2 regions of the Variovorax sp. LG9.2 genome follow, and region 2 is predicted to be linked to the other one. Evidence: predicted binding sites of a transcription regulator. Region 2 holds the regulator's gene; the other holds the start of a gene.

Region 1 (4,954 bases), on a different contig from region 2:
TTCAAGGTTGTCGCGCCAGGTGCTGGTGCGCTGCAGCCGATCGGCGGTGTGCACGTAGAACATCAAAAAGCGGTCGACTAGCCTGACCAGCTCGGCCTTGCTCAGGTCGGACGCGATCAACTCCGCATGGCGCGGCTTCATGCCGCCGTTGCCGCACACATAGAGGTTCCAGCCCTTTTCGGTGGCGATGATGCCGACGTCCTTGCTCTGTGCTTCGGCGCATTCGCGGGTGCAACCCGACACGCCGAACTTGATCTTGTGCGGCGTGCGCAGACCCTTGTAGCGGTTCTCCAGTTCGATCGCCATGCCCATGCTGTCGTCCACGCCGTAGCGGCACCAGGTCGAGCCGACGCAGCTCTTCACCGTGCGCAACGACTTGCCATAAGCATGGCCTGACTCGAAGCCGGCCGCGATCAGTTCTTCCCAGATCGGCGGCAGCTGTTCGACGCGCGCACCGAACAAATCCACGCGCTGGCCGCCCGTGATCTTGGTGTAAAGGCCGTACTTCTTTGCGACCTGGCCGACGGCGATCAGGCCGTCGGCCGTGACCTCGCCGCCGGGCATGCGCGGCACCACCGAATAGCTGCCGTCTTTCTGGATGTTGCCCAGGAAATAATCGTTGCTGTCCTGCAGGCTTGCCAAGTCTTTCTTGAGTACGAAGTCGTTCCAGCAAGATGCCAGGATGCTGGCTGCGGTCGGCTTGCAGATATCGCAACCCAGGCCCTTGCCGTGTTGGTCCAGCAGATCGGCGAAGGTCTTGATCTCGCCGACGCGCACCAGGTGATACAGCTCCTGGCGCGAATAAGCAAAGTGCTCGCACAGGTGGTTGTTGACCGCCATGCCGCGCTTTGCCATCTCCATCTTCATGACCTGCGTGACCAGCGGCACGCAGCCGCCGCAAGAAGCGCCAGCCTTGGTGCAGGCCTTCATGCCGGCGGCGGTGCAGACGCCCTCGCCCACCGCCGCGCAGATCTGACCCTTGCTGACGTCGTTGCACGAGCAGATCTGCGCGCTGTCGGGCAGCGCCTCCACGCCGAGCCCGGGCCTGGCCTTGCCGTCGCTCGACGGGAGGATCAAGAACTCCGGATCGGCCGGCAACGTGATGCCGTTGAGCGCGAGTTGCAGCAGGGTGCCGTACTCGGCGGCATCGCCGACCAGCACCGCGCCCAGCAGTTGCTTGCCGTCTTCGCTGACCACGATCTTCTTGTAGATCTGCTTGTGCTCGTTGATGTACTGGTAGGCGCGCGACTTGGGCGTCTTGCCGTGGGCGTCGCCGATGCTCGCCACGTCCACGCCCATCAGCTTGAGCTTGGTGCTCATGTCGGCGCCGGTAAAGGCGGCGTCGTCCTGCCCCGCGATGTGCTTGGCGGCCACGCGCGCCATGTCGTAGCCCGGTGCCACCAGGCCGAAGGTCTGGTCGTTCCACGCCGCGCATTCGCCGATGGCGTAGACGTTGCGGTCGCTGGTGCGGCAATGGGTGTCGACCGCGATGCCGCCCCGCGCGCCGATCGCCAGCACGCTCTGCCGCGCCAATTCGTCGCGCGGACGAATGCCTGCGGAGAACACGATCATGTCGGTCTCCAGATAGGTGCCGTCGGCGAACACCATGCGGTGCCGTGCGGTCGCGCCGTCGACGATCTCGACCGTGTTGCGGCCGGTGTGCACGTGCAGGCCGAGCGCCTCGATGCTGTTGCGCAACGCGCGGCCACCGCCCTCGTCGACCTGCACCGCCATCAGGCGCGGCGCAAATTCGACGACGTGCGTTTCCAGGCCCATGTCGCGCAGCGCCTTGGCGCATTCGAGTCCCAGCAAGCCGCCGCCCACGACCACGCCGGTCTTTGAGCGGGCGCCACATTCCTTCATCGCTTCCAGGTCTTCGATGGTGCGATAGACAAAACAGTTGGGGCGGTCGCGGCCGGGCACCGGTGGCACGAAGGGTGACGACCCCGTGGCCAGCACCAGCTTGTCGTAGTGCACCACCTCGCCGTCGGCGGTGGTGACGGTGTTGTCGCGGCGCTCGATGGCCACTGCGCGAGCCGCCAGTCGCAAGGTGAAGCCGGTGCGCTCGAAGAAGCCCGGCTCGACCAGCGACAGGTCTTCAGCCGTCTTGCCGGCAAAAAATTCAGAGAGATGAACCCGGTCGTAGGCCGGGCGCGGCTCCTCGCACAGCACCGTGACCTGTGCATCGGCGATACCGAGCGCATGGAGCTGTTCGAGAAATTTGTGGCCCACCATGCCGTGGCCAATCACTGCGATTTTCATGTCGTGTCCTGCACGCAGCCGGTCCGGTGAAAGGGAGCGGTGGCCGACGCTGTCATTACAGAGTCGACACGGCCCCCGCTCGCTGGATGCGGATGCAAATCGGGTTGGAACAGACGAACAGTCGAGCATCGATGCTCTCAGTTCGTTCGGATCCCGCCGTCATTGGCGGAGGCAATGTGTTGGCCGCGGCGACGGTGCCGTCGGAACACTGATGGACATCACGCAACATCCATGCCGGCCTTTTTGCGCGATGAGTCTTCTGAATGCCGAAGGCATGCGCTGTTCTGGCGCGTGAATCCTTGGTTTGGTGCACCGGACAACTTGGCAGGAACTCGTTTGGCGTGCGACAACATCGGCAAAATGCGCAGCTCGATAGCTCAAAAGGAATGACTGTGACTCCGACGACCCGGCCTCTTGCCCCCTTGACCACTCCGAACGCTTCGACCACTTCATCCATGTCGGCGATGACCGTGGCCGCCGCCATCCTGGCGCTCTGCGCAGGTTGCGGCACGCGCTCGCCGGCACCTGCCAACGCGCCTGCATCGACTGCGCAGGCTGCAGCTGCACCAGCGCCCGCCCGCGCGGCGCCGGTGAAGCCAGTGCGCGAAGGCATTGAATACGCAGCGCTGTCGGACCTCATCGGTGAAGGCACCGGCAAGCAGGTGAAGCAGGACCTGGTCGGCAAGTCGGTCAGCGTCGACCTTGCCAAAGCCACCGGGCACAACGTGCCTGCAGGCGCGTATGCGGTCGACAGCACCGACCAGACCTTTTTCGTGTGCCGATCGGTCGCGCCCGGCTACACGGGCGGCGCCGTCACCGCCAAGGTCCGCGACTACCGCTATCTGCCCCGAAGCAAACAGAAGATCGTCGACCTCGACCGCTGCGCGCCTGAAGTCGCTGCAGTCGCCGCGCCGATTGCGGCCGCGCCAGCGCCTGCTGCTGCGGCCGCAGCGCCTGCGCCCTACGCTGGAGGCGCCAAGCCCGGCATCGATGCCAAGGGCAACGTGACGGACTCGTCCAAGGTCGAGGCCGGCAGCGGTCGCACGGTCAAGGGCTTGAACGACTACGAAGGCGAAATCACCGGCAACCCGGCACCCGGCAGCAAGTTCACCAAGCTCCAGATCGGAATGCCCTTGCGACAGGTCACGGACCTCGCTGGCCCGCCGACCGACCAGGGCGCCTACATGACCGGCAAGGCCTGGATTCCGTTCTATTTCGGCGCCGACCGTCATCGCTTCGAAATGACCTACAAAGGTCAGGGCCGGCTGATTTTTGCCGGCGGCGGCATGGGCGATTTCTCTAGTGGCTATCTGATCTGGATCATCCACAACCCCAACGAAGCGGGCTACCGCTAGTCGGCACGCCGGCGCACCGGCCATGGCCGCAGTAGTACAAAAGGCCAAGGAAGCGCAGGACTACGCGGGTCAACGCCTGAAGCAATCTTTTGGGATGTGAGGGCGTTTTCCTGCACGGTCCGTGGCACGCGTCTGTCCTGGGGGCTGCATCGCGCGACTGAAGATTGCGTCCATGCAAACGAAGGAGCAAACCATGACTCAGTCCGATGACATCGTCGTGCCGACAAATCCCGGCCAGGCGGTCGATGTGACCCAGATCGCTGCGGTCGAGCAATGGACCCAGCGGCTCGGGGTAACCGAGGAGGCGCTGCGTCTTGCAGTGGCCGAAGTCGGCACATCCGCAGAAGAAGTGCGAACGCATCTCGGCGTGAGCTGAACGAAGCGCCGTCGCGTTGCGCGAAGCAGGGCTTCATTGATCGCTCGCGGTCAGCGGAGCTCGATGCGCCACCACGGCGGCAACAGGCGCTGCACCTCGGGCAGCGCGAACCGATCGTCGAGCAGATACAACACGCCCGCATCCTGCTCGGTGCGAATCACGCGGCCCGCCGCCTGCACGACCTTGCGCAGGCCGGGATAGAGGTACGTGTATTCATAGCCCTGCCCGAAGCGCTCCTGCATCCGCTCGCGCATCACGTCGTTCAATTCGTTGTGCTGCGGCAGTCCAAGACTCGCAATGAAGGCGCCGACCAGACGCTCGCCGGGCAGGTCGATTCCTTCACCGAAAGCACCTCCCAGCACAGCAAAGCCGATGCCTTGCCCGCCCGCGACAAAGCGCGCGACGAAGGCTTCACGTTCAGACTCCCGCATGCCACGCGACTGCGCCCAAATAGGGACGTCGGGATAGCGCGCGGCCATCGCATCGCACGCACTGTCCAGGTAGTCGAAGCTGCTGAAGAAAGCCAGGTAGTTACCGGGTCGTTGCTGGTACTGCGCCGCGATGATCTTCGTCAGCCGCTCCAGCGATCGATCGCGGTCACGGTAGCGCGTCGAGATCTGCATTGCCACGCGCACCGTGAGCTGGTGCGTTTGAAACGGCGAGCCGACATCGAGATGTGCGGTGCCTTGCGGCATGCCGAGTGCATCACGATAGAACGCGAAAGGCGCGATCGTTCCGGAAAAGCACGCGACAGACAGCGCACGTTCGAAGCGCGGCTTCAGGAAATACGCCGGTATCAGGTTGCGGATCGCGAAACCGCAGGGGCCGTCAGGATGTGCATCGATCGTGCTTTCAAGTACCGAGTGCTCGCCGAACTCATCAGACAGACGTACGAAGCGAAGCATGTCAAAGAAGAACGGCTGCATCGGGCCGTTGGCCTCGGCCGGGTGATCCGCGAAGT
Region 2 (4,954 bases):
ATCGTTCACCCGCCCACTATAGTGGCCGTGCTCATGAGTTCCCCGTCCGCCCCCGCGTCGCCCTCATCACAGGCCGCTCCGTCGCCGGCCGTGCGCTTTGCAGTGCAGTGCGAAGTGCTGCGCCTAAGCGCCCAGCCCACCGGACCGATGCTGGCCGTGCAGTTCCTGCTGGACTGCGGCGTTGCAGCCCTCTTCGCCTGGCAGTATTCGGTATCGCACGCGCTTATCTGGATCACCATGATCGCCGCCAGCACCGCATGGCGCGGCTTTTTTCCGCAAGTGCTGCCCAGCTCGCTGACGCCCGAGAACCTGCAGCCTGCGCTCCGCCTGCACACCTTTCGCATCGCAGTACACGAGGCCGCGCACGGTGCGGCAGGCGTACTGTTGTTCAGTCCGACCGACCCGGTGGTGCAACTGCTGCTGGCCGTCGTCATCATGGCGATGACGCTGTCGTCGGCGTTCTCGGTGTCGTATCACACGCCCGCGATGCAACTGGCGATCTCGCTGCTGCTGGTGCCGATGATCGTGATGAGCCTCACCTACGGCCAGCCGGTGATGGTGACGGCGGCGGTCCTCGGCATCGGCCTGCTTGCGATGGTGTGGAAGCTGGTGTCGGAGCGCTCGCGCCAGCTCGAAGAAAACATCAGCCTGCGCCACAACGAGAGCGCGCTGCGCGTGCAGGCGCTGGCTGGCCTGCGCGCGTCGGAACAGGCGCAGGCCGAGCGTCTCCGGTTCTTTTCAGCCGCCAACCACGACCTGCGGCAGCCGGTGATGGCGATGGGCCTGCAGGCCGAAGTGCTGCGGCAGCAACTGCGCGCCGGCGAAAGCGCCGCCGTGGTGCAAGGCTCCGTCGATGCGCTGTCACGGGCACAGCAGGCGCTCGAAGGCTTGACCAACCAGCTGCTCGAAATCGGTCGCATCGAGGCCGCTGCCGACCCGTTCACGTTGACCGCGGTCGCCCTCGCACCGCTGCTGAACGAGTTCGCACGGCAGGCAGGCAGCGGCCGGGTGCGGGTGCGTTGCCCGGCCGAAGCCATCGTGTGGACCGACACGGTGGCGCTGCGCCGCATCGTCGCCAATCTGGTCGACAACGCTGTCAAGTTCGCACCCAATGGCCGCGTGTTGCTGGCCTGTCGGCGCCGGCCGGACGGCTGGCGCATCGAGGTGCGCGACAGCGGCATCGGCATCGCTTGCGAAGCGCAGGAGCGGGTGTTCGGCGACTTCGAGCAGGTCGGGAACGTGGAGCGCAATCTACAGCGTGGGCACGGGCTGGGGCTGGCCATCGTGCGGCGCCTGGCGATGCGGCTGGGGGTCCAGATCACGCTGCGGTCGCTGCCGGGACGCGGCTCGGTGTTCGGCTTCACGCTGCCATCGGCCCCTCGCGATGCGCACCCCGACCGCACGGCACGCGCCGCGACCGCGGCGGCGACCAGCACCGCTGCGCTCGACGCCATGCCGCTGGCGCCCGGCTTGGCGGTGCTGGTGGTCGAAGACAACGCTGTGGTGGCCGACAGCCTCGCGGCCCTGCTGCGCCAATGGCAGGCGCTGCCACGCATCTACGAGAGCGCGGCCGAGGCGCTGGCGCTCGCCGACCTGCAGGCCATCGACGTCGCGCTGTGCGATATCCGCTTGCCGGGCAAGCTCGACGGTATCGACCTGGCGCGACGCCTGCAACTGCAAAAGCCGTCGCTCACGATCGCGCTGATCTCGGCCGATATCGATGAAGCGACGCTGCACCTGGCCCGCGAGCGTGGCTGGCATGCGTTGCGCAAGCCGGTGCAGCCGGCGGAGCTGCGCGGGATTTTGTTGCAGGCGCGGCGGTAAACCGACGCCTTACAGCGCCTTGCGCAGATTCGCCGGTGCGATGCGCAGCGCTTCGCGGTACTTGGCGACGGTGCGCCGCGCACATTCGATCCCCTGCTCTTTCAGCATGTCGGAAATCTGGCTGTCCGACAGCGGCTTCTTGATGCTCTCGGCGCTCACGAGTTGCTTGATGAGCGCTCGCACTGCCGTGCTGGATGCATTGCCGCCGGTTTCGGTTCCGAGCGCCGAACCGAAGAAGTACTTGAGCTCGACCGTGCCGTAAGGCGTCGACATGTACTTGGCCGTGGTCACGCGGCTGATGGTCGACTCGTGCAAGCCCAGCTCGTCGGCGATCTCACGCAGCACCAACGGGCGCATGGCGAGTTCTCCGTGCACGAAAAAGCTCTTCTGCCGCTCGACGATGGCGTTGCTCACCCGCAGGATGGTGTCGAAGCGTTGCTGGATGTTCTTGATGAACCAGCGCGCCTCCTGCAGCCGCTGCGACAGCGCCTGGCTGCCCTCGCCCTTGTGCGCCTTGAGCGCGCCGGCGTAGATGTCGTGCACGCGCAGACGCGGCATCACGTCGGGGTTGAGCATCACGCGGAACTTGAGCGTTGCGCCACGACCGGTGCGGGTGACGATCACGTCGGGCACCACGATGTTGCGCTCGACATCGACGAAGCGGCGGCCCGGCTTGGGCTCCAGCTTGGCGATCGCCTGCAGCGCGCTGCGCACTTCTTCTTCGTTGCTGCGTGTGAGCGTGGCCAGACGTTTGAAGTCGCGCCGCGCGAGCAGCTCCATCGGCTGCTTGCAGATCAGGATCGCAGTCTTGCGGATCTGCTTTTCTTCGGCCGTCTCGTTCTCATGGGCGAGCGCCTTCAGCTGGATTGCCAGGCATTCGCCGAGATCGCGTGCGCCGACGCCGACCGGCTCCAGGCTTTGCAGCAGGCCGAGCGCCACCTGGAAGTGGTGGACGAGACCGTCGAACTGGTCGTTGTCATCGCCCGCGAGGCCCGATGCCAGCGCTGGCAACGAGTCTTCGAGATAGCCATCGTCATTCAACGATTCGATCAAAAAACGCAGTGCGGCCTGGTCGTTTTCGTTCAGCCGCAGGCTCAGTGCCTGTCGGTGCAGGAAGGATTGCAGCGACTCCTGGCTGCGCGCGAGCTCGGTGGCGTCGGTGCGCTCGCTGCCGTCGTTCGGGCCGAGGTTGTTGCTGCTGGCTGGCGCCTCGCCGCCCCATTCCCCATCGTCCGGCGTCATCTCGACCGTGCCGTCGCCGCCCCAGTCGGGCTCCTGGTCGGACATCTCGGCGGCCGGCGCTTCGGTCTCGCTGGCGGTGGTCGCGGTGCTGGCGCCGTCGGCACTGGTCGCGAGCGCGCTGGGCGCGAACTCGCCGTCGCTCTCGCTCTGGCGGTCGCTGTCGTGCTCTTCGCGCGGCGCTGGCGCGTCGGACACGTCGATGCCGAACTCTTCGCGTGCGGCTTCTTCGGCCGTGCGCTCCAGGAACGGGTTGTCGTCGAGCATCTGCTCGACTTCCTGGCTCAACTCGAGCGTGGACAACTGCAAAAGCCGGATCGACTGCTGCAGCTGTGGCGTGAGCGCCAAATGCTGCGAGACACGAAGAGAAAGACCTTGCTTCACGGACAGCCTGCCAGACACACTCTGTTCAAGAAACACCGCAGAACCGGCTTTGCCGGGCTGTTGGTGTTGCCCCCGGTCAGGGGGTGGAAGAAGCGACACGCAGTGCGCGACGACCTGGGGGCGAGCAACAAGTTCACATCCGGAAGTGTTCGCCGAGGTAGACGCGTCGTACCTCGGCGTTGTCGACGATCTCCGAAGGCGTGCCCTGTGCCAGCACTTGCCCGTCGCTGATGATGAAAGCGTGATCGCAGATGCCCAGCGTTTCACGCACGTTGTGGTCGGTGATCAGCACGCCGATGCCGCGCTCTTTGAGAAAACTGATGATTCGCTGGATTTCGATAACGGCAATCGGGTCGATGCCGGCGAAGGGTTCATCCAGCAGGATGAAGCGCGGCTGCGTGGCGAGCGCACGGGCGATTTCGACCCGCCGCCGCTCGCCGCCCGACAGCGACAACGCCGGCGAGTTGCGCAAATGTTCGACGCGCAGGTCGTTCAGCAGCTCGCTCAGCCGCTCTTCCATCCGTGCCTTCGATATCGGGACCGCCCTGCCGGACTCGTCGGTGTCTAGCTGCAGCTCGAGCACGGCCCGCACGTTCTCTTCGACCGTGAGCTTGCGGAAAATCGACGCCTCCTGCGGCAGGTAGCTCAGACCCATGCGCGCGCGCTTGTGGATCGGCATGTGCGCGATCGGCTCGCCGTCGATGGTGATCTCGCCCGCGTCGGCGCGAACCAGCCCGACGATCATGTAGAACGAGGTCGTTTTTCCGGCGCCGTTCGGGCCGAGCAGCCCGACCACCTCGCCCTTTTGCACGCCGAGCGACACATCCTTGACGACCGTTCGGCTGCCATAGGTCTTTTTGAGGCCGCGCGCTTCGAGGCGGCTGCCGACGTCGATCGTGTCTGCGTTTTCGATCACTTGCGCGGTTCTCCGCCGAGCGTGGTGCTCTGGCGCAGGCCGGAGCCTGCAGCGGGGGTGGCGGGCACCGTCGTGGCCGGCGCGGCACTGGAACCCGAGCCCGGACCGGACGCAGGCGGAGCCGCTTTGGCGCCACCGGCTGCCGACGCCGGAGCGCGCGGCGTGAGCACCGCCCTGACGCGACCACCCGAAGCACCGGCCGCGACGCTGGCGTCCGGCGGCAAGGTAGAACCGTTGACCGTGAAGGTGTCGTTGCTCTGGTCGTAGACGATCAGCGGGCCGGTGGTTTCGTCGTTGACCTTGGTGCCGATCAGCCGCCGCATCACGGCATGGCCGATGAACTTGACGTTGTCGGCGCGGCTGTCGTATTCGATGCGATCAGCTTCACCCTCTGTCCACTCGTCGCCCGGGGCGTCGCGTTTCTGCTTGTAGTAAGCCAGCTTGCCCGGCTCGGGCGTGACCACGCCGTATTGGTAGCCCTCGGGGTCCTGGCGCACGTCGATGCGGGCGCCGCGAATCACGATCGTGCCCTTGGTGACGAACACCTTGCCGGTGAAAACGCTGGTTTGCTTCAGGTCGTCGTAACGCAGC

What was found. The regulator sigma-54, encoded in region 2, starts transcription at its own class of promoters, with help from an activator protein. The targets are predictions, from matches to a motif close to TGGCANGNAANCTGCTTT.
Region 1: nirB (nitrite reductase large subunit NirB) is a predicted target of sigma-54. The motif match lies at 2,482-2,499, and genes of this name have one in related genera.

The regions. Positions count from the first base shown of each region.
Region 1 is NZ_JASJXB010000014.1:125,057-130,010, reverse strand. Features, by position in the region: gene nirB (nitrite reductase large subunit NirB) at 1-2,262, opposite strand, end outside; gene QN413_RS15945 (hypothetical protein) at 2,685-3,617, shown strand; gene QN413_RS15940 (DUF3606 domain-containing protein) at 3,811-3,993, shown strand; gene QN413_RS15935 (ATP-dependent DNA helicase) at 4,044-4,954, opposite strand, start outside.
Region 2 is NZ_JASJXB010000028.1:10,902-15,855, forward strand. Features, by position in the region: gene QN413_RS21500 (THUMP domain-containing class I SAM-dependent RNA methyltransferase) at 1-9, opposite strand, end outside; gene QN413_RS21505 (hybrid sensor histidine kinase/response regulator) at 34-1,824, shown strand; gene QN413_RS21510 (RNA polymerase factor sigma-54) at 1,834-3,447, opposite strand; gene lptB (LPS export ABC transporter ATP-binding protein) at 3,581-4,360, opposite strand; gene lptA (lipopolysaccharide transport periplasmic protein LptA) at 4,360-4,954, opposite strand, start outside.